2 regions of the Bacillus sp. CIS52 genome follow, and region 2 is predicted to be linked to the other one. Evidence: riboswitches for the same ligand, from Rfam matches in the RefSeq annotation. Region 2 holds a riboswitch; the other holds the start of a gene.
The links. Region 2 has a riboswitch for S-adenosylmethionine ahead of ACH32G_RS03355 (methionine biosynthesis PLP-dependent protein). Riboswitches for the same ligand answer to the same signal wherever they lie in the genome.
Positions count from the first base shown of each region.

Region 1 (11,890 bases), 120 kb from region 2:
CTCATTGTTTTCTGATCATATCGGAATCGCGGAGCGGGCGCATTTAGCTTTGCCCCTGCGGTATGAATGGATGAAACACGACAGGAGGCGGAGAAATGCACCTGCGGCTGGAGGCTGTTAACCCGTCAATTAAGGCGGCGGCTGTTTTGTTATGCGTCATTATGCTTTCGTTTATTTATAACCCGTACACGCCTGCTTTGTTTTATATTATCATTGCCGGAGGCGTCCTTTTGGCGGGACGTGTGCCGCTGAAAAAATGGCGGCTGTTTACGGTTCCGTTTGTCATTCTTGCCTTCGGTTCTTTATGGACAGCCGCCGTATTCGGAAACGTCCCGACAACCGAAAGCAATCTGCTGTTTAAGCTCGGACCGATTGCCGTCAACAGTGATAATGCGGCGCTCGGGATTTCTATCGCGTTTCGTATTTTATGTTTTTCCGCTTTGTCGATGATGTTTCTTTTCACAACCGATCCGATTCTGTTTATGCTCAGTCTGATTCAGCAATGTAAGCTCCCGCCGAAGCTTGCTTACGGCGTGATCGCCGGGTTCCGGTTTCTTCCTCTTCTGAAAGATGAAATCCTGATTATCAGACAGGCGCACAGAATCAGAGGCGCGGCATCTGATTCCGGGCTGAAAGGAAAGCTCTTTGCCTTCAGGCGCTTTACCATCCCGCTTTTGGCAGGCGCCATCAGAAAGGCGGAACGCACAGCGATCGCAATGGAATCTAAAGGCTTTACAGGTAGCCGAAACCGCACGTTTTACAGAACGGTTACTGTGCGCCGCGCCGACTGGTTCTTTTTCATGCTCGTGCTCCTTTTATTCGGCGCAAGCTGTCTCATTTCACTGTTGTTTGTATAAAAACAGGCCGCCGGAGTGATTCGGCAGCCTGTTCTTATATGTATGTTACTGATGATAATTGAGAGCCTGGGCGAGGTTGGATTTAACCGTAATATCCGAGAAATTAATGCCGAGCTGTACGGCGGTTTGGGCAATTTCCGGCCTGATCCCGGATAAAGTGGACGAAACGCCGATCAGGTTCAGCGCCTCAATTAATTTAAAAATCTGGTGCGCCACCATTGTATCGACAACCACTACGCCCGACAAGTCGATTAACAGATGCTCAATCAGCCGGTTTGCACATGTACTCAGCGTATTTTCAAGAATGTATTTGGCGCGTTCCGTGTCAATATTGCCGACAAGCGGCAGAAGACCCGTCCGTTTGCTCAGCGTAATAACCGGCGAGCTTAATTCTAAAATCATTTCTCTTTGCGCATTCAGCTGCATTTTCGAATTATATTCGGCGTGATCGACAAAGGTGTAAATCGTAAAATCAAATACTTGAACGATTAAATTCTCCCATCTCTTCCTTTCTCCCTCGGCAAACGAAGATTCATGTTTATCGGCAAACGCATCATAATAACCGATGTACAGTCTCCGGTTTCTCATGAATTCACGGACCACATACTGGACCGGGGTATCCAGATGCTTCTGGTCTTTCGCAAGCTCAATCACCCATCGCTCGAACTCTTCTAAAAATTCTTTTTCCGGCATGATATACATTTTATTAATATGCCGGTAAAATTCTTTATCTTGCTCCATCAGCTCTTCTATGATGACGGGATTTGTCAAAGAGTAAATCGAATTCGGATCCGAATCTTCCATCGTTTCAATCCATTCTTTCGCAATTTGATCCACCCGTTCGGAAAAATAGTCGTACAATGCTTCATTTATCTTCATACCTCTTCTCCTTTCCCATTTCCAATTATAGCGTCAGCTGATGCCGAATCAAAATAAAAGCCGTTGAACCATCCAATTATTTGAAATTATTTAGTGCAATAGATTGCGCCTTTTTTATGAAAATGCTTCAAATGACTCTTTCCGAACGGCATAATCTGCCATAAAATAGTAGCAACACCCTTGAATCCACTCGCAAGCATAAAAAAGGAGGGCTTTTTTATGAATGGTGAAATGCGGTTGATTCCTTATGTCACGGATGAGCAGATCATGGATGTGAACGAGCTTCCTGAGGGTATTAAAGTGATTAAGGCGCCAGAATTGTGGGCAAAAGGGTTTAAAGGAAAGGATATTAAAATCGCGGTGCTTGATACAGGCTGCGACATTAATCATCCTGATTTGAAAGACCGGGTTATCGGCGGAAAAAACTTTACCGATGATGACGAAGGCAAAGAAGACGCGATTTCCGATTACAACGGCCACGGGACACATGTTTCCGGAACGATTGCCGCCAATGATTCAAACGGCGGAATTTCAGGTGTTGCGCCGGAAGCGAGCCTTTTAATCGTTAAAGTTCTCGGCGGTCAAAACGGCAGCGGCAAATACGAATGGATCATTAACGGCATCAACTACGCCGTTGAACAAAAGGCGGACATTATTTCCATGTCACTCGGCGGACCGAACGATGTGCCTGAACTGAAAGAAGCCGTCTCAAATGCGGTAAAAAGCGGTGTACTGGTCGTTTGCGCAGCAGGAAATGAAGGTGACGGAGACGAGCGGACAGAAGAACTGTCGTATCCGGCCGCTTACAACGAAGTGATTGCCGTCGGATCAGTCTCAATCGCCCGTAAATCGTCAGAATTTTCAAACGCAAATAAAGAAATTGACCTCGTGGCGCCCGGAGAAAACATTCTCTCCACCCTTCCCAACCATAAATACGGGAAGCTGACGGGCACTTCAATGGCCGCCCCGCACGTGAGCGGAGCGCTGGCCTTAATAAAAGGGCTTGAACAGGACTCGTTTCAGCGGACGCTTTCTGAAGCCGAAATTTATGCCCAGCTTGTGCGGCGTACTCTTCCTTTGAACATCTCCAAAACATTGGCCGGGAACGGGTTTCTGTATTTAGACGCGCCTGATGTGCTCCTGGAAAGAGCCGAACAGGCACAGCTGCTGTCTTTCTGATATTTTTTTCATATAATGATTGATCCGCTTGTCAAAATCACCAATTTTTAAAATGTGAGATTTTCTATTGACAGTGATCTGAATAAGCTGATAAGATAACCAACAAATGATGTAACTTTTCAAAAAAATTGAAATATTTTCTCTTATCGAGAGTTGGGCGAGGGATTGGCCTTTTGACCCCAACAGCAACCGACCGTAATTCCATTGTGAAATGGGGCGCGTGATTTTTGCGCCGAGACGATAGTCTCCTAAGGCACGGTGCTAATTCCATCAGACGTGATCTGAGAGATAAGAGAGGCTTAAATTTTGATGTTAAAGCCTCTTTCTCTCATGAGAAAGAGGCTTTTTTGTTACATCTCACTTAAAGGAGGAGACTTAATGACTACAATCAAAACTTCAAATCTCGGTTTTCCGAGAATCGGCTTGAACAGAGAATGGAAAAAAGCGCTTGAGGCTTATTGGAAAGGAAACACTGATAAAGAAACGTTTCTTAAAGAGCTTGACGGTTTATTCTTATCGGCTGTCAAAACACAGCTTGACCAAAATATCGACATCGTGCCGGTCTCTGATTTTACTCATTATGACCATGTGCTTGATACAGCTGTCAGCTTTAACTGGATTCCGGAAAGATTCCGCAGTATCACAGATCCCGTTGATACATATTTCGCGATTGCCCGCGGTGTTAAAGACGCCGTTTCCAGTGAAATGACAAAATGGTTCAATACCAACTACCATTACATCGTTCCTGAATATGACGAAAGCATTGAATTCCGTCTGACGAGAAACAAACAGCTTGACGACTACCGCCGGATCAAAGAAGAATTCGGAGCGGAAACGAAACCTGTCATCGTCGGTCCGTACACATTCGTCACGCTTGCGAAAGGATACGAAGAATCAGAGGCGAAAGCGATTCAAAAGCGCCTTGTTCCTCTTTATGTGCAGCTGCTGAAAGAGCTTGAAGCAGAAGGCGTCAAATGGGTTCAGATTGATGAGCCAGCCCTTGTGACAGCCTCTGCTGAAGATGTCCGCGCCGCAAAAGAACTCTATGAATCTATTGCAAAAGAGCTTTCAGGGCTGAATGTCCTCCTGCAGACATACTTCGATTCGGTTGATGCATATGAAGAACTCGTTTCGTATCCTGTACAAGGAATCGGGCTTGATTTCGTGCATGATAAAGGCAGAAACCTTGAGCAATTGAAAAAGTACGGCTTCCCGAAAGATAAAGTGCTGGCAGCCGGTGTGATCGACGGCCGAAACATTTGGAAAATCGATGTTGAAGAACGCCTTGATGCGGCTTTGGATATCCTCAGCCACGCTGATGTTGAGGAGTTATGGATTCAGCCTTCAAGCAGCCTTCTGCACGTGCCGGTGGCGAAACACCCTGACGAGCATCTTGAAAAGGATTTGCTGAACGGCCTGTCATACGCTAAAGAAAAACTGGCGGAACTCGGCGTCTTAAAAGAAGGGCTTCTGTCCGGCAAAGCGGCTGTCAGTGAGCAGATCGAAGAGTCAAAAGCGGCACTTAAAGCTTTGAAAGCATTCGCAACAGGGGCGAACTCAGCTCAAAAAGAAGAATTGAATCAGCTGACAGAAAAAGATTTCTCCCGCCCTGCAAGCTTTGAAGAACGTTTGGCGCTGCAAAATGAATCACTCGGTCTTCCCCTTCTGCCGACGACGACGATCGGAAGCTTCCCCCAATCTGCAGAAGTGCGGAGCGCACGGCAAAAATGGCGGAAAAAAGATTGGACGGATGAACAGTATCAAGCGTTTATTAATGCGGAAACGAAGCGCTGGGTTGAGATTCAGGAAGAAATCGGCTTAGACGTGCTCGTTCACGGAGAATTTGAACGGACGGACATGGTCGAATACTTCGGTGAAAAACTGGCCGGGTTCGCCTTTACGAAATATGCATGGGTGCAGTCTTACGGTTCACGCTGCGTACGTCCGCCTGTCATTTTCGGAGATGTCGAATTTATCGAACCGATGACGGTAAAAGATACGGTCTATGCCCAATCGCTGACAGAAAAGCACATGAAAGGCATGCTGACGGGACCTGTCACCATTTTAAACTGGTCATTCCCGCGCGTGGATATTTCAAGAAAAGAAATCGCCTTCCAGATCGGGCTTGCCCTCAGAAAAGAAGTAAAAGCGCTTGAAGATGCTGGTATTCAGATTATCCAAGTGGATGAACCCGCGCTCCGCGAAGGACTGCCGTTAAAAACGCAGGATTGGGATGAATATTTAACTTGGGCCGCAGAAGCTTTCCGATTAACGACGTCTTCTGTGAAAAATGAGACGCAGATTCATACGCATATGTGTTACAGCAACTTTGAAGATATTGTCGATACGATCAATGACCTTGATGCGGATGTCATCACAATCGAACACAGCCGAAGCCACGGAGGATTTTTAGAATATCTGAAAGATCATCCTTACGTGAAAGGCCTCGGACTCGGTGTATACGACATTCACAGCCCGCGCGTGCCGGCTACTGAAGAAATCTATCAAATTATCGATGATGCGCTTGAAGTGTGTCCGACAGACCGCTTCTGGGTAAACCCGGACTGCGGGCTGAAAACAAGACAGCAGGAAGAAACCGTTGCGGCATTAAAAAATATGGTCGACGCTGCGAAACAGGCGCGAAAAAAACAAGCTCAGCTTGTATAATGAAAACAGCCATCCCCTAATGTGCGGATGGCTGTTTTTTGGGTTTGCTACTTATTCTTCAGCGCCTCTGCAAGTTCACTTAGTGAATCATGCTGCTTAATTTGATAGCCCCGCCCTTCTTTCTGCAAATACCCTTTTTGGCAGAATTGCGTCAGCACATGCAAGAGATGACGGTAAGATACACCTAAATAATCACAAACCGTTACGTGCTTCTCTTTATAAAATCCTTCATAAGCCGTCTGCAAAATAAAATCAGCAAGCCGGTTTTCAACAGGGAACGCCAGACTTTGTGAATACTTTGAAGCCATAAGCGTTGCCTTATCACTTAAAAACTTAGCCAATTCACGCAGAAAATTCGCATCCTGCAGCAATTGCGCGCGGCAGCGGCAAATCGGCAGAGCGAAACACACAGTCTTCGCTGAGGCCTGAATGCCTTTTGTGTAATATACTTCATGTAATAGTTCCATCTCTCCAATGTAATCATTTTTGTTGATAAAATTAATTAACGATACTTTTCCGTTTTGATGGGTTACAAATATTTTCGCTTTTCCTTCAATCACGTAAAACAGGAAGTCCGGCCTCATGCCCTCTTGAATAATCCATTCATCCCGCTGATATTCCCGCACTTCCATATACTCTTCAGCGGGAAAAGAAAATAAATGCGCGATTGAGTGTTTTTCTATCTGATGCCGTTTTTTCTCACCTTTATAAATTTCCATCGCCCACCCCGAAATATATGAGATATCTCATATTATCTTTACGTTTTACATGATAACATGCCAATGAAAAGGAGGAACGGGAATGAACGCATATCGCTGGATGAGTCTGCATTTTTTTAGCTTTTTTATGACATGGGGGATTTTTCTGCCCTATTGGACGGGATGGATGGTTCATATAAAAGGGGTTTCTGTATCCGAAGCCAGTTTCATTATGAGCTTAGGTCTGGCGGCAAGAGGAATTTCCACATTGCTTTTCTTTCCTTATTTATCCGGAAAATTCAGCAGCAGAGCCATATTGAACGGAGCCAGAATCGGTACGCTTCTTGCGCTTTTATGTTATATTCCGGCTGACTCTTTTCTAAGCCTGCTTCTTGTCACATTAGGGCTGCATGTGTTTTATCCGGCTTTGATGCCTGCTTTGGACAGCGCTTGCGGCGTTTTGGTACAGCATAATGAATTAAGAGATTACGGGACCAGCCGGCAGTGGGGGTCCGCCGGATTTGTTTCAGCCGGCGTCATCCTGTCCGTCTTTACAGGTATATTTGGAGATCAAGTGATTTTATGGGCACTGCTTTTGGGCACTCTGATATTCGTATGCCTCAGCTTTATGCATGCGCCCGCTGTTCTTTCAAAACGGCCGGAAACAGATTGTACAAAAAAAGAGGGCATGCTTGCCTTATTCCGCATCAAACATTTCGGTCTGGTGCTCGCAATCGTTATCTTGCTGCAGGCGGCACATGCGTCTTACTACAATTACGGTTATCTCTTTTTGCAGGAAATTCATGCACCCGCATATGCAATCGGAATCATCATCAACATCGCCGTTATTGCGGAAATCATTTTCTTCGCAATCGCTGACCGATGCTTTCATCAATTTACGGCTGGTGCTTTACTCGCTTTGGCGGCGCTTGGTGCTACCGTACGCTGGGTACTCGTCTTTGCCTTTCCGCATGTCATCATTTTCTGCCTCGCGCAGACGCTGCATGCCTGTTCATTCGCGATGGGACACTATGCATTTATGAAATACTTAATTAAACATATTTCCCCTGCGCAAGTCCCGAAAGCCCAAGGCATATATTCAGCGCTTGCGCTCAGCTGGAGCACTGCGGTATTTACTATTTTCGGAGGTTTTTTATATGAAATTGAACCCCGGTATGCCTTTATCGGAATGGTTGTTTGTACGATCCCCTCTATGCTTCTTGCCCTTTTATACAGAAAACTGGAAATGAAAAAGAGAGTTTTTGCAGGACATGCACAAGATATATAGACAAAGCTTTCTTTATATATATGATCCCATTTCCAGCAGTTATTTTGACCGATTTGCCAATGTTTTGCGATGTATCTTCAGCTATAGTTAAAGTATTCGATCAACCGAGGGGGACTTGAGATGAATCAGCACACTTCATTTTTAAAGCGGGCGGTCACGCTGGGAGTTGAGAGCGTGGATGAAGGCGGAGGGCCTTTTGGCTGCATCATCGTTAAAAACGGCGTCATTATCGCCGAAGGGCAGAACAATGTGACATCCAGCAACGATCCGACAGCCCATGCTGAAGTAACGGCGATCCGGAATGCGTGCCGGACGCTTCAAACATATCAGCTTGATGATTGTGTGATTTACACAAGCTGTGAACCCTGCCCTATGTGTTTAGGCGCCATTTATTGGGCGAGGCCAAAAGCGGTATATTACGCATCCAGCCACTCAGATGCTTCTGATGCAGGCTTTGATGACACCTTCATATATGATGAAATCAAGAAACAGCGGACGGAGAGATCAATTCCTTTTTATCATCTCAGCTTCTCCGATCATACCGCGCCCTTTGACGCCTGGAAAACTTCCGCCCGCAAAAAAGTATATTAATCCCGAATAACCTGCTTACAACGCAGGTTTATTTTTCGTGGACGCAATTGGTTAGTTAAGATCATTCTTTCAGAAAAATGGACAGCATAAGTGAATATATTGATAAAGTACTGCTTTACGCTTTTTTTCGGGGACTTAATACGTAATGAAGACATTTTCTGTCAACTCATAAGGAGGGACATTGTGTCACAGCCTAATTTACCTAACATCACCCCTGTCGTGACCCATTCCAGGGACGATACCATTGACCTTCTTCTTTCATCAATTGCGATGGAAGAGCTGGGAATGGCACATATTCTGGATGCGGAAGGAGAAAAAATCCAATATGCGCTCGGAACGATTCCCGGATTAACAGGGCCGCCGTCAAGTCTTACGGATATTTTGAACTTGAATGAGAGCGTCCGTCATACGCTTGACAGCTTAATGAAACAGGAACTTCTTCTCGGTTCAAAATTGGACAGTATCACAAATGTTCCTTCACTGGCGGGGCCGACTGGACCGACCGGGATTACCGGGGCCACTGGCGATGCTGGAGAAAATGGACCGATAGGAATTACCGGAGCTACAGGGGTCTCCGGGCCCACAGGCAGCACTGGTGCTGCCGGAGCCACCGGACCCACTGGTATCACTGGAGCCACCGGCGCTGCGGGTGTCACCGGAACAAGTTTAACGGCGACTTCCGGGTTTGCAAGTAATACGGGCGGCGGTGTTGTCGCTGTTGTTATCAGCGGCACAGCCATTTCCTTGCCGAATGATCAAAACCTTTCCGCAGATATTACGGCTAATGCTGCTAATACTGTGTTTACCGTTGCGACGGCAGGACGGTACTATATCTCCTACCAGATTAATTTAGCAGCCGGCCTGCTTGTAAGTTCACGGGTCCTGATTAATGGCACCCCGCCTGCAAGTTCAATTATTGCACCTGCCGTGTCATTGGCAAACTTCAACAACTCCTTCATTGTGAATTTGTCAGCAGGCAGCACCATCCAGCTTCAGCTGTTCGGATTATTAGGTGCGGCGGCATTGCTTGGAGGAAGTGCCGGTGCGGCGTTGAACATTATTCGATTATCTTAACAGGAACAAAAAAAAAGGATCAGGCGTTTGTCCGCTGATCCTTTTTTAATTGTGTCAGAAGTTCTTGTGCAGGTTTAAATTGAGGATTAGATTTCACGGATTTTTTGGCGTAAGCGACGGCCGTCATATCATGGTTTAATGCAGCATGGCATTTCGCCATATGATAAAAAGCTCTGAAATCGCCGGCACCTTTTAAATGTAAGTGGCCAGCATTTTCTTCTTCAATCTTCGTTCCGTTTTCAAATGCTTTGATAGCTGCTCTGTACTTTCCCAAATGATATAATATAAGGCCCTTATAATAATGAAGATTGCTGTAATCAGGATAAAGCCTGAGCACCTTCTCAATCCCTTGCTCCGCTTCTTCATACCGTTTGAGTTCAAGCAACATTGTATATTTTAAATGATACAAGAGAGACGGAGGCATTCGTTTTTCGCTTAAAAATTGAAAAATTGATCCGTTGACAAGATGTAATGCTTTTTCATAGTCTTTTATTCTGCAGCATTCGCTTGCCAAATGATAAATAAGCCACGGATCCGGATTCTCCTCTGAAAGCTCTTCATTTAAAATGCTGATATTCCGTTTATGTTTTTGTTTGATCTTTTCTTCCTGCTCCAAATAACCGTAGTGATGAATCACACAAGGAAGCGTAAAAAAAGTATTGTTTTCTTCCTCATTGGAAGAGGTGATATTTTCGTGAATTCTGCCTTGGTACAGAAGGCCTTCACGATTGCGGAACAATCTCGGCTGCATGCTTTCAAACGCTTCATTTTCATCCAGCTGCTTCCCAGTGTAATTGATGATTTTTAAAAGACCCCGGCTCGGTAATTCATCATGAAGCAGCGAAGTGATAAAGCGGCCGCTCTCCTGATCGAGCTCTTCATCAGCGTCAAGCATTAAAATCCAATCCCCATTGGCATGCTGCAGGCCGTAATTTCTCGCCTTGGCGAAATCATTCTCCCATTCTAAATCAAACACTCTGGCCTGAAAGCTTTTGCAGATATCTTTTGTATTATCTTGTGATCCGGTGTCTACAATGACGATCTCGTCCACAATATCTTGTACACTTGATAAACACCGGGAGATATATCTCTCCTCGTTTTTTACAATCATGCAAAGCGTCAGTTTACATTCAGCATTTCCGCTCATGTTCTCACCTTTCCCGCTTTTGGAGTTGTTGATTGAACCAAGGCTTCTCAGGAGTGCCGTTCATCGTTACGAAAACAGGCCGCACCCATCTGACGGCAGGTTCGGCAGATGATTCCGGATCCCATTCCCGAAGCTGCCTGACCGCCCGTTTCGTAATGGGATGCGTCCGGAATTCTGGCGGGCTTTCAGAAATGAATTTTTTCGTTCGTTCCGTCACTGTCTTCATTTCGTGAAAGTGCCGCTCATACATCCGCTTCTTCTCTCTTTCCATGCTAATCATTAAAAACAGCCGCCCGCCTGTTTCCGCCTGCCAGCGGCACAATGCGGAGAACAGCCTGATTTCTTCTTTGTAATTTGAATCCTTTCTTTTTTCAACGGTCACAGCTAATATATGTAACAGCGCAATTGTGAGACAATGCATCGCTTCAAAAGATGTCTGTTTCGCTTTTGAGAGGCTTGGATACGGCATATGCTTCACCCATCTCTTCCTTTATGAACGCTCCCCGCCTTTTCTCCTCCATTCGCATTCCTCACAATCCCCGCACTCACAGCAGCCAATGCGGCCGTAAAACAGACCGTCGCACGGATCTTCGGGCGGAGGATTCGGAAAGCGCGGATCACATGAGTCGCTTGGATTGTCGCACGGGTCATCAGGATCATCACGATCGCAAGGTTCATCTGGGTCCCACGAGTCATCAGGATCATCACGATCGCAGGGTTCATCTGGGTCCCACGGGTCATCAGGATCGTCCGGGTCACTCGGATCGCTTCGGTCATCAGGATCCATGCAGGCTTCAGAATCCTGTAAGTAGATAATGTCCTCAAGCTTTGTCTGCAAAAGGAGCTGGGATTTCATGACTGTGCGCAGAAGCCGTTCGGTGCTTCGATTGATTGCTGACAATTCCCCCAGAGAAGGATCGCCGGAAGCGCCGAGAAACGTTTGAATTCGATCTGCTTCCGCCTGCAGAATATGGGATAGCCCGATTTCTTCCATAGCCACAGATGAAAGAAGGAAGTTCAAAGTCTCACATTTGGAGAGTGTAATGTCGGGGGTGATGTTCGGGATATTTGGAAGAGACATCGATTTCTCCCTCGTTTCTCTTGGTGTCATTATGCAAAAGTGCTATATCGTATTCTTATTCCGGGAGAGAAGAGTTCATTACTGATGTTTCGTTAATAAAATATCCCGGATCTTATATATCCGGGATATTCGTTCTTTATTTATTTGAGTTCAAGTTTTACGTCAACATTTCCTCTTGTTGCTTTTGAATACGGGCAGAACTCGTGAGCGGCCTGTACAAGCTTCTCCGCCGTTTCTTTATCAAGGTCTTTTGTATCAATGACGAGCGTTACGCCAATTTTGTATCCCCCGTCACTCTCATCTTTTAAAAGGCTGACCTGCCCTTCAATTTCAGAAGTCAGGTCGATATTCTGTTTTTTGGCAGCGAGCTCAAGCGCTCCCCCGAAGCAGGCAGCATATCCTGCCGCAAAAAGCTGTTCAGGGTTTGTG
Region 1 covers NZ_JBIUFR010000001.1:643,963-655,852, forward strand. Annotated here, with positions in the region: gene ACH32G_RS02680 (ABC transporter ATP-binding protein) at 1-121, shown strand, start outside; gene ACH32G_RS02685 (energy-coupling factor transporter transmembrane component T family protein) at 96-857, shown strand; gene ACH32G_RS02690 (STAS domain-containing protein) at 903-1,736, opposite strand; gene ACH32G_RS02695 (S8 family peptidase) at 1,956-2,915, shown strand; SAM riboswitch class I at 3,056-3,210, shown strand; gene metE (5-methyltetrahydropteroyltriglutamate--homocysteine S-methyltransferase) at 3,294-5,582, shown strand; gene yeiL (transcriptional regulator YeiL) at 5,630-6,301, opposite strand; gene ACH32G_RS02710 (MFS transporter) at 6,384-7,568, shown strand; gene ACH32G_RS02715 (nucleoside deaminase) at 7,689-8,159, shown strand; gene ACH32G_RS02720 (BclA C-terminal domain-containing protein) at 8,343-9,233, shown strand; gene ACH32G_RS02725 (glycosyltransferase) at 9,253-10,380, opposite strand; gene ACH32G_RS02730 (hypothetical protein) at 10,385-10,849, opposite strand; gene ACH32G_RS02735 (hypothetical protein) at 10,871-11,461, opposite strand; gene ACH32G_RS02740 (organic hydroperoxide resistance protein) at 11,602-11,890, opposite strand, start outside.
Region 1: another riboswitch for S-adenosylmethionine. It lies ahead of metE (5-methyltetrahydropteroyltriglutamate--homocysteine S-methyltransferase); the one in region 2 lies ahead of ACH32G_RS03355 (methionine biosynthesis PLP-dependent protein).

Region 2 (11,890 bases):
CATTGCTGACAAGCACTTTTAAAAGCGGGTCCACTTCTGGTAGATTTTCGAGTTCTTTTTTGATTTTTTCGTTGTCTGCCATTTGTTCTCACCTCTATTTTAAAAAATTTGAATAGAAAGAGTTAAAGGATGTCTAGTTCAGCAAAAAGTATATTTAATAATTGAAACAAAATTTGTACAAAGGCCATGATATCGTCTGCTGTCAGTGTGATTTTGACATTGCGGCTGTTCAGAACTTGAATGACGGTCCTCTTTTTTATTTGGCAATCATCCAGGATCAGCAGTTCGGTTACCATTTGGTCGGCTGTGTCTTCATCTGCTATCACGAGCTGTGTCGCGAGGATAATCGCCGCAGTAACTGAGGCTTGTATAGAAAGAGCGGCCGTTATATGTGTTGTATCTACTGTGACATTTTCGCAATCAATCACTTCGATCTTCTGCTCGAATTCGTTGGATAATTGTTCGAATATTTGTGGTTGCAGTGTTTCAACATTTTCTTCAAACGACATAACCTTCACTCCTTTCTCATTCATACTTTATATAATGCAAATGAAACGCCGAGCGGAATAAGAAAAACAACTAAACCGCACCTATTTTTTTCCCGGACAAGGTGCGATTCATGAAGAACAGGGTTTTCGCATATATATTATGAGGTCAAGTTTTAAAAAGGAGTGAACAGGTGGTTATCAATTGGCTTTCATTTATTCTGTTATCGTTTGCCGTTTTTCGGCTGGCCAGGCTTTTCGTATTTGACACTATAATGGCGCCGCTCCGGAGCCTTTTTCATGAGGAAAAAACAGAAACCGCACCAGACGGCACGACAGAAACCTATATTGTCATAAAAGGCAAAGGCATCAGGGCTTTTATCGGTGAACTGCTCAGCTGTTACTGGTGTACGGGCGTATGGTGCGCCGCCTTTTTAATTGCGGCGCAGATTGTGATTCCCGAGGCTGCGCAATGGCTGATTTTACTTTTAGCCATAGCCGGCGCGGCCGGGATCATTGAAGCTGCGGTTTCGCGTCTTCTCCAGGAATAAGGCGGTTCCATCAGCAACTTACCATTATTTTCTGCATAAAATGGTATATATGACATAAGGAAAGGAAGGATCAACATGAATCAATCAAGCAAACCTTCCCAAAAAACTCCATACAAATCCACTGAGTACCAGCCTTACGAAAAAAAAATTAAAAAGAAAGGCTGCGGCTGCGGCCAAAAGAAAAAACCGAGATAGCCGTTTTCTAAAAAAACCGGGGATTCCGGTTTTTTTGTTTTTTGCCGAACACCGGTCCCTGTTCCGCATAGATCATAGGAGGAGGGGATGTTATGAATATATTTGAAGCATTGATCAATGGAAAATACCGCAGACACAATCAAAATCAGCGGGAGTATAACAAACATATCTTATCTATTGAAAAGCAGCTGTCAGAGTTTGATGAAGCCGGTTTGCGCTTCGAGGAATGGATAGATGTGTTTGCCGCTGAAACCGAAGCCAAACTGAAGAAAAATGAGCATTCTCAATAAAATGAAATGAAATCCGCACCGGCCCTATGCATTTATCCAAGCCAAACAAGTCTCATCACATAGAGTATAGAGAGTAAAGGAGGTGCTTAAGTATGGGATTCGGATATGGCGGATTCGGAGGCGGCTACGGCTGCGGCGGATACGGTGGCGGCTATGTCGGAGGCGGTTACGGCTCAACATTTGTTCTTGTTGTCGTATTGTTCATCCTCTTGATCATTGTCGGTGCATCCTTTTTCGGCTAAAACTTAGCTAGACCCAGGATAAGCGCGGGATCGTTCCCGTGCTTGCCTGATGTATGAAAACGGGGTATGCGGAATTTCCCGTTGTCTTACGGGCACATGTTCCGCCCTTTGTTCATACAATATCGTATTACTCCACAAAAAGGAGGCACAACATGGATAATCAATTTTTTAAAAATATTGAGAAGAAAACAGGCGTCAGCATGAAGGATGTCATGAACCTCGCGGGATCATTGCAAAATGCAAATTTCAAAGATGAAAACACGGTGAGAGGTGTCATTCAGAAGGTATCCCAGCTGGCTAACAAACGTGTACCGAAAGAATTGGAAGACAAAATCGTTCAATCAATTACAAGCGGTAAAGAGAAACTTGATTTTGGCACCATTTCTAAAATGATGGACAAAAAATAGGCGTCAGCCGGCCTTATTGAAGGCCTTTTTATGTGAGAAGAACCCGGCAGTGATCTGCCGGGCTCTTTATATTCTGAGTGCGCTCCGTCTGTCCGTCCGAAGAAGGGGCTCGAGAAATCTTGAACTGCGCGCTGTTTTCCCCCGTCTGTTCGCGGGACATGATACATATAAATGCTGCATGGCCCTTGTCATTGCGACGTACAGAAGCCGTCTTTCTTCTTCGAGCGGAGCGGGATCGCCCTGTCTCGCCGTCTCAAGCGCGAAGTCATGGGGGATCGAGCCGTCAGCCGCGCCTAAAATATAGACCGTATTGAATTCAAGACCTTTTGAGCGGTGAATGGTCATCAGTTCGACGCCGTTTTCATCGGTTTTCAGATTCTCGGCGGCGCGCATATGATCGACATGCGCAAGAAAATCCGGAATGGTTTTAAATTTTTTGGCGGCCACTTTGACATCCCGGAGATCATCAGAGCCTTTTTCCAGCTTGTTTCCTTCATTGCCCCGTTTTTTTAAATACTCGGAAAAGCCCATTTTGCTTTCGGCGAAGGTGATGGCTTCAACGGGCTTCATTGTCCGGATGCTGGCGAAAAACGGAACGATCTGCTTGATTTTCCCTATTTGAAACGGCTTCAGGTCAGGAAGTTTCGTCAGCGCCTTAATCATCGTGCAATCTTCTGTGATTGACAGCGCCTTTAGCGTTTGCAGGGCGGATTGCTTTAAAAATAAGGCCGAAAGCAGATCTTTCACTGCATCCGTATCATCCTCGTTCTGGCTCGCGTATAAGTAGGCGAGGATCTGCCGGACGATTCTGCGGCTGTAAAACGTCTGTACGCCCCTGTCGGCATGGTAAGGGATTGATGATTGATGCAGTCTTTCATAAATGGCCCGCCCGGCGCTGTTTGTCCGGTAAAGCACGGCAAAATCGCCGGGGCTCGCTCCGTTTTGAATTTTCTCTTTTATATCCGAAACGATCATGGTTGCTTCTTCTTCCTCATCGTAAGGATAAAACATCACGGGATCGTGAGCGCCGTCTTTGATGGCAGAAAGTGTTTTTTCATACCGTTTTTTATTTTTCTTTACGACGGTATGAGCACTTGAGACGATCGGATGCGGCGAGCGGTAATTTGCCGTTAAGTAAATGGTTGTTGCTGCCGGATAGTCTTTCTGAAAATCAAGGATGAAAGACGGGCTGCTTCCGCGGAACGCATAAATGGATTGGTCGTCATCCCCCACGCAGCACAGGTTATTCTCTGGGCTTGCGATCAGCTGCATAATTTTATACTGTACAGGATTAATATCTTGAAACTCATCAATCAAAATATGAGAAAATCTGTTTTGATACTGTGCGAGAATATCAGGCCGGCTTTTTAACAGCTCATAACAGCCTTGGGCCATGTCATCAAAATCAAACTGGCGATTTTCCCGCTTTTGCCGTTCATAATGTTCATAGAGCCTGTATACTTTTTTCTCCCAGTCATCCGCAAGCGGAATTGTCTCATGGGGGAGGTACGTGTTTTTCCAGCAGCCGATAAGCTGAAGCGCCTGGTCGACGGGAAACTCTTTTTCATCCAAATGTTCTTCATAGAGCGCCTTTTTTACATATTGCTCTCTCTGCCATTCCATTTTTAGAAGCTGGCTGCCGTTCCATTTTGAAGAATCAAAATGATAGAGTATTTTATAGAAAAAGCTGTGGAATGTTCCCGTCACGAGACGGGAGACTTTGCCGGCTGCCAGCCCGTACTCAGTCGCCATCCGCTCTTTCATTTCGGCGACGGCTTTTGTCGTAAAGGTCACAAGCAGCATGTTCTCAGGTGAAATGCCGAGATGTTCAATCATATGGGCGGCGCGGGCTGTCAGCACCCTCGTTTTTCCGCTTCCCGCTCCGGCGAGCACCAGCAGGGGCCCGTCGGTTTCTGTGACTGCCCGCATCTGTTCACGGTTCAGTCCGATACCGGGAAACAAAGATGTATCAGCTGCTTCAGATATTGGTGAAAACGGCTCGGCTGCAGGCACCTTTTTCGGGCTTTTCCATTCTGAGACGATCGGTTTCGGATTCTCTGAAATCGCTTTTCCTTTCGGCAGGCGGAACATGCCGGCTTCCTTATACTCTTCCTTTTCCTTCTCCGCTTTTGGCTCCTTGGCCGCGCATGCTTTTTCACAGGCGGTAAAGTCTCCCTTTTGCCGGTGATAAAATGCCGGCTGCTCTAAAATCGAAAGCCGCATGAAGACGGGCTGGTCACAATGTGCGCAAAAAATATTTCCTTTCTGAGCTTCTTCAAAAAGGAATTGGTAATGTTCTCTAGAATATGTATGTAAATGTATCGTTCGGTTATTCAGTCGGGCGCATTTCAAAAAGGGGTCCTCCCATTAAAAGGTGTTCATCCATTTGATAGACAAAGAATATCATAACAAAAGAACCGCGTTTCAAAAAGTAAGATTAAGGGAAATGAAAAGCTGAAGGGGAGGGGTACATATGATTTATGCAGGACGGATTCAAAACCAGCAGTATACTCAATACGCAAACCGGACAGCGGGTTATAGGCCTGATTACGCCGGCATTACGAAAGCGGCCGCCCTCGCCAATGACAGGATGTACAGAGAGGTGGAGCGCCGCCAGGAAAACACCGCAGCCGCAGAAAAGAACGTACATGAGGAAAAACGTAAGCGCTCTCTTTCCCGTCTGCCGCAAATTATGGGAAAAGGCCGATTGATTAATCAATACGTGTGAAAAACCCGGAAAATATCCGGGTTTTTTTGAGTCGTATATATAAAAGGTGAAGAAGGAGATGATTTTTTTTTGAGAAGGTATACATTATTCATCGCGGGGTTGTTTTTATTCGGCCTCTTTATTGCCGGAATGAAACCGGCGCACGCATCGGCGGGCTCCGCAGCAAAAGATGTCACTCTCACACAGCTGGCGCCGCATGTTTGGATGCATACAAGCACCGGCATGGCAGACGGAAGTCCCGTCCCTGCGAACGGATTGCTCCTTGAGACGTCCAAAGGAATCGTACTGATTGATACGCCATGGAATGACAGTCTCACAGAGCAATTAATGACAAAAATAAAACAGCAGTTTCCCGGTAAAAAGATGACCGATGCCATTGTGACACACGCCCATGACGATCGCATCGGCGGGCTGAACACCCTGTATACATACGGCGTAAAGGTCCACAGCACGAAGCTGACCGCCGACTTCGCCCGGCAGCAGGGATATGACCGGCCGCTCGGAGATTTGAAAAACGTGACCAAGCTGCAGTTTGGCGATATGAAAATTGAAACGTTTTATCCGGGTAAAGGGCACACGGAAGACAATATGACTGTCTGGCTGCCTGAGGATAAGCTCTTATTCGGCGGATGCTTAATCAAGTCATTAGAAACAAAGGAAATCGTGCCTACTCCTGGGTTTTACCCGGACCACTGGCCGCGAGCCGTCCGCAAAGTGATGAAAAGATATCAAGATATCAGTATTGTCGTTCCGGGCCACGGCAGCCCGGGGGATGATCGTCTGCTGCCGCATACGATAAGCCTTCTGAAAGAAACGTAAAAAAGAAGACCGGCGCTCCCATTACGGAGTGCCGGCTTTTTTTATCTCTTCCTAATTTTTATAAAACTGAGGAAAGCAAGTGCAAGCGCCAAAACGGTATATCCCGCTATCGGCCAAACATGCTGATGAAATGAAGAATAATCTCCGGATATGACTTCCTGGGCCAGCTCGATCGAGTGGATAAACGGCAAGGCATAAGCAATATGTCTGAACGTCTCACCGAGCAGATTAACATCCATCCAAGCTCCGCCCAGAAATTGCACGAGTGTTATATAAATCGTTCCGATACCTGAAATTTGTTTGTCCGTAAACACAGCCCCTAAACATAAACCGAAGAAAACGGACATCATCGCAATCGGCAGCAGTACAGCGATACCGGCGAGAAGATTGATCCATTCGGCTGACAAACCGGCAGCCGCTGCTGCGGTAAAACAAATGACAATTTGTAAAACGGCTAACGGGAGCATCGGCAGTGTATAACCGATGACATAATCGGCTGTTTTTAAAGGAGAAGCAAACAAACGGGTCAGAAGAGCGGTCTGTTTGTCTTTTGCGATCAGCAAGGCAGAGAACATCGTAAGGAAAGCAAAGCCGAAAACAATGAGTCCGGGTGCTAAATGCTGGACTTTAAAGGTGTCAAGCGGCGCATTTTTCTCAATCGCCGTAAACAGAAACAATAGAATAACAGGCAGTGCGATTCCAAGGATGATAGATAGGGGATCACGAAAAATCTCTTTGCGGTTGCGTATGGCGAAATCAAGCATAAAGTCCCGCCTCCCCGTCACAAATCGCTAAAAAGGCATCTTCAAATGTGGCTGAATGAGTTTGCTTTTTCAGAGCCTCTGCCGTACCCAGTGCTTTTAATGTCCCATTTTCTAAAATGCAAATACGGTCTGCCAGGGCTTCGGCCTCTTCTAAATAGTGTGTCGTTAAAATAATCGTCATGTCTCCCTTTAATGCCTCAAGATTTTTCCACAACTCGCGGCGTGAACGGACGTCCAGCCCTAATGTCGGCTCATCTAAGAAATAAATATCCGGCTTTGTAATCATACCCATGGCGATGCTGAGCCGGCGCTGCATTCCGCCTGATAATGTTTTTGTTTTTGCTCTTTCTTTCTCTTTTAATTGAAACAATTCGAGCATCTCATCCGTTCTTTTTTTTCCTTCTTTTTTGGAAATTCCATAGACTCCGGCTATAAACTCTAAGTTTTCCCGTACGGTTAAATGAGGGGCAATGGCTGTTTCCTGCGGAGATATATTCATTTTCGGTTTAATTTTATCCAAATCAGTCAAAATGCTGAAGCCGAGCACTGATGCATCACCTTCATCCGGAGAAAGGAGGCCGCAAAGCATGCTGATTAATGTCGTTTTTCCAGCTCCATTCTCACCGAGTAAAGCGAAAAATTCTCCTTTTTCAACTGAAAAATCAAGACGGTCAACGGCGGCGGTTTCTTTATAATGTTTCGTTAATTGCTTCAGCTCAATCGCGTGCATTTACTCATCCTCGCCATCTGCGTCAATTTGCTTTGCGTTTAAAATATCTTTTGCAAATTCGAAAAAGAGTTCTTGTTTTACAAGTGCGATACCCTGCTGGTCATCCCCGAGCATAAGCAGTGAGTCCCCGGGATTTATATCAAAAACATCTCTTGCTTCTTTAGGAATGACAATCTGGCCTTTTGTGCCAACTTTAACGGTCCCGAATATATGCTTTCCTTTAGGTGCTGTCATGTGTATCCCTCCGTTGTGTGAATTGTATTTTTTGTATGAATTGTAATACTTCGTATACTAAACATACATTAACCTTCCATAAAATTCAATAAAATTCATGAAAAAGTAATATTTTCATAAAAAAAGCACTCCTGCCATATCAGCAGAAGTGCTTTTGATTTTATAATTTGTGTTCCTTTATCATTTCCAGGTGGGGGATGCCGGCATCGAGAAATTCTTCGCCGGATGTGACGCGGTACCCTTGTTTTTCATAAAACGGAACCGCCTGCGTCTGCGCATGTAAGATAAAGCTGCCGGCGCCCTGGGCGGCCGCCGCTTTTTCAAGCGCCTGCATAATGATTGCTCCGACACCGAGAGAGCGGTGGCTTTTCATCACGCAGATGCGCTCTAATTTTCCGCGCCCGTCTTTCAAGCGCCATCTGCCGGCTCCGACCGGCTGGCCGCCGTCATATATGACTATATGCTCTGACGCGTCTTCGAATTGATCAATTTCCTCTTCTTCCGGAACGTGCTGCTCTTTCACAAAGACCTCTTTTCTGACGAAAAAAGCGTCATTCAGATGTTTTTCAGTTTTTGCAACGATGGCTTCCAAACAGTTATTCTCCTCCGCCTAATAAAAATGTTTCGTACACAGTCCATGAGCCGTTATCCAGCTGATAGAGCAGGTGAAAACGGTCGATGACTTCTTCGTGGGAAATGTCCTGCATTTTCAGCTGTCCGAGTACGTCGGAATGTTCATCTGACGACAGCTTCTGGCCGACCGTGACATGCGGAACGAAGCTGTATTCCGGCTTACCGGACAATGCTCCTGAGTAGCATTTCTCACTCAGAGTTTTTAATTCCTCCGTCGGCTCCGCTTTCATATATATCACATTATTCACAGGAGAAAACGAGCTGTATTTTGTGATCTTCAGAACGAGCGGGTGCGACTCTTTCGCCGTCTGTCTCAGCTGTGATACGATCTGCTCGATTTCCTGTTCTGTCGCTTCAAACGGATCTCTTACCGTCAGATGCGGCGGTATGAGCGCGTAGCTCGGGTCGTAGCGTTTCCGGTACGAATTTGCGAGATCCTGTAATTTTTTTGATGGAAATAAAACAATACCGTATTTCATGAAAGTTCCCTCCTTAATGAATGGTTACAGCATTTTTTTCAGCGCCGGCGTGATGAGCGGCTGCCAGTATGTCCATTTATGATCCCCGTCAAAGGTTTCATACGTGTATTCAGACTGTTTGCTTTCCAGCAGCTGTTTGAGCTCTTCGTTCGGCGCGGTGAAATCAAGCACCTGGCCGTCCGTCGTGTGGACATCGGTTTCTTTTTCTCCGATTTGATGATAAACGGATATCTGTTTGAGATCCTCCGACTGCCGGACGGCATCCAGCACGTGCCCGTCAACATACGGAGACTGCATGATGACGTTTCCAAACATGTTCGGATAGTCAATCGCCGTCATGAGCGAGACGGTTCCGCCGAGGGAATCCCCGATCATGGTGCGGCCGTATCCGACTTGATAAGTCGGATATTCTTTGTCGATAAAAGGAACGAGCTCATTTGCGATAAACCGTTTATATGAGGCGAACTTAGAGCCTTCGGGATGGTATGTGTTTCTTCGCTCCCGCACATTTTTATATGGGACGCCGATAATGATGCAGCGGTCAATTTCCCCTTTTGACATGAGCTCTTCCGCCTGCCGCCCGATCCTCCCTAATCTGAAATAATCATGGCCGTCCTGGGCGATGACCGTATGATATTTATACAGAGGGGAGTAAGTGTTGGGCAGGTAGACCAAAACGGTCATTTCTTCTTCAAGCTCATGAGAGAAAAGTTTTTTCTCATGAATGATTCCGGTTTTCGGTGCCACTTCGCATTCCTCCAGGCCGCTTCTTGTCTTGATGGTTTTTCCCTATTGTACCATGAATTATTAGAAATTTCTTTCTTCAGATGCACTTCTTGCGAGAGTTCAGAAAATTAAAAAGTTGTTGAAATCCATTTTATAGTGCGTTAATATAGAACAATCAGAAAATACAAAACAATATTCTTATCACGAGAGGTGGAGGGACTGGCCCTTTGAAACCTCAGCAACCGGTTTGCTTTGCCGCGGGAAGGCAAAGTGCCAAGGTGCTAAATCCAGCAAGCGATTCACATGCTTGGAAGATAAGAGGAAGAGAAAAGCTCCTTCTTCTTATGAAGAGGGAGCTTTTTTATTTTTGAAAAGGATGGTGCTTACTGATGACGCAGCATGTTGAAACAAAATTAGCCCAAATTGGAAATAGAAGCGAAGAAGCAACAGGAACGGTCAGTCCGCCGATTTATCTGTCCACCGCTTACCGGCATAGAGGAATAGGAGAATCTACAGGTTTTGATTACGTGCGCACGAAAAACCCGACACGCCAGCTCGTTGAAGACGCTATCGCCGTGTTGGAAAACGGTGCGAGAGGCTTTGCTTTCAGCTCGGGAATGGCAGCCATTCAAACGATTATGGCTTTATTTAAAAGCGGGGATGAATTGATTGTATCCTCCGATTTATACGGAGGCACATACCGTTTGTTTGAAAATGAATGGAGAAAATACGGCTTAAGCTTTATTTACGATGATTTCAGCGATGAAGACTGTTTACGCTCCAAATTAACGGAAAACACGAAAGCGGTATTTGTTGAAACGCCGACAAACCCGTTAATGCAGGAGGCGGACATTGAAAAAATCGCCCGGATTACGAAAGAAGCCGGCCTGCTCTTGATTGTCGATAATACGTTTTATACCCCGGTCATCCAGCGCCCGCTTGAACTGGGAGCCGATATCGTCATTCACAGCGCCACAAAATATTTAGGCGGGCACAATGATCTCCTTGCCGGTCTTGCTGTCGTAAAGGATGAAGAGCTCGGCGACATCATGTTTAATCACCAAAATGCGATCGGAGCCGTTCTCCCGCCATTTGATTCGTGGCTTTTAATGAGAGGGATGAAAACACTCGGGCTCAGAATGCAGCGTCATGAAGAAAACGCCCGTGAACTTGCAGAATTTTTAGAACAGGAAGAAGAAATCGCCGACGTGTTATATCCCGGAAAAGGCGGAATGCTTTCTTTCCGGCTGCAAAAAGAGGAATGGGTCAATCCGTTTTTAAAGGCGCTGAAAACGATCTGTTTTGCAGAAAGTCTCGGCGGGGTGGAAAGCTTTATTACATACCCCGCGACACAGACGCACATGGACATTCCGGAAGATATCCGTATCGCAAACGGCGTCTGCAACCGCCTGCTGAGATTTTCAGTGGGAATTGAACATGCAGAAGACTTGAAGCGGGATGTAAAGCAGGCATTACAGCAAGTAAAAGAGGGGGCCGTGTCATATGAGTAATCAAAATTGGACGCTGGAAACCCAGCTCGTGCACAATCCATTTAAAACTGACGGAGCTACAGGAGCCGTCAGCGTGCCGATTCAGCATGCTTCCACATTTCATCAGTCTTCCTTTGAAGAATTCGGGACATATGATTACAGCCGCTCCGGCACACCGACAAGAACAGCGCTTGAAGAAACGATCGCAGGTCTTGAAGGCGGAACGAGAGGCTTTGCTTTCAGCTCCGGAATGGCGGCGATTTCGACGGCGTTTCTGCTCTTATCCCAAGGCGACCATGTTCTCGTCACGGAGGATGTATACGGCGGAACATTCCGCATGGTGACAGAAGTGCTGTCCCGTTTCGGAATCGAACACACTTTTGTCGATATGACGGACACAGAAGCGGTTGCCCGCGCCATCCAGCCGAATACGAAAGCCATCTATATGGAAACACCGTCAAACCCGACGCTCGGCATCACGGACGTTAAAGCCGTCGTCGAGCTGGCAAAAGAACACGGCTGTCTGACATACCTTGACAACACTTTCATGACGCCTGCACTGCAGCGGCCGCTTGATTTCGGCGTAGATATCGTGCTTCACAGCGCGACGAAATTTTTAAGCGGCCACAGCGATGTGCTGTCAGGCCTTGCCGCCGTCAAGGATGAAGAGCTCGGCAATCAGCTGTATAAGCTGCAAAACTCATTTGGAGCGGTGCTCGGCGTTCAGGACTGCTGGCTCGTATTGAGAGGCTTAAAAACATTGCAGGTCAGACTGGAAAAAGCGAGCCGGACGGCTGAACGGCTGGCTGCCTTTTTTGACGGGCACCCCGCCGTCAAAAACGTTTACTATCCCGGCCTTGCCGGACACCCGGGAGCCGATATCCATAAACGGCAAGCAAGCGGAGCGGGCGCCGTCCTGTCCTTTGAACTGGAAAGCAAAGAAGCCGTCAAAAAGCTGGTCGAAAATGTATCTCTTCCGGTATTTGCGGTCAGCCTAGGCGCCGTTGAATCCATTCTCTCATACCCTGCAACCATGTCGCATGCCGCCATGCCGAAAGCGGAGAGGGAAAAACGCGGCATCACAGACGGCCTTCTGCGCCTGAGCGTCGGGGTCGAA
Region 2 covers NZ_JBIUFR010000001.1:760,488-772,377, reverse strand. Annotated here, with positions in the region: gene ACH32G_RS03430 (hypothetical protein) at 1-82, opposite strand, end outside; gene ACH32G_RS03425 (spore coat protein) at 123-509, opposite strand; gene ACH32G_RS03420 (DUF1360 domain-containing protein) at 680-1,036, shown strand; gene ACH32G_RS03415 (hypothetical protein) at 1,324-1,521, shown strand; gene ACH32G_RS03410 (YjcZ family sporulation protein) at 1,614-1,763, shown strand; gene ACH32G_RS03405 (stage VI sporulation protein F) at 1,916-2,170, shown strand; gene ACH32G_RS03400 (ATP-dependent helicase) at 2,237-4,522, opposite strand; gene ACH32G_RS03395 (hypothetical protein) at 4,644-4,898, shown strand; gene bla (subclass B1 metallo-beta-lactamase) at 5,028-5,717, shown strand; gene ACH32G_RS03385 (ABC transporter permease) at 5,759-6,481, opposite strand; gene ACH32G_RS03380 (ABC transporter ATP-binding protein) at 6,474-7,211, opposite strand; gene ACH32G_RS03375 (AbrB/MazE/SpoVT family DNA-binding domain-containing protein) at 7,212-7,445, opposite strand; gene ACH32G_RS03370 (GNAT family N-acetyltransferase) at 7,606-8,037, opposite strand; gene ACH32G_RS03365 (YjcG family protein) at 8,042-8,557, opposite strand; gene ACH32G_RS03360 (esterase family protein) at 8,582-9,304, opposite strand; SAM riboswitch class I at 9,479-9,604, shown strand; gene ACH32G_RS03355 (methionine biosynthesis PLP-dependent protein) at 9,673-10,794, shown strand; gene metC (cystathionine beta-lyase) at 10,787-11,890, shown strand, end outside.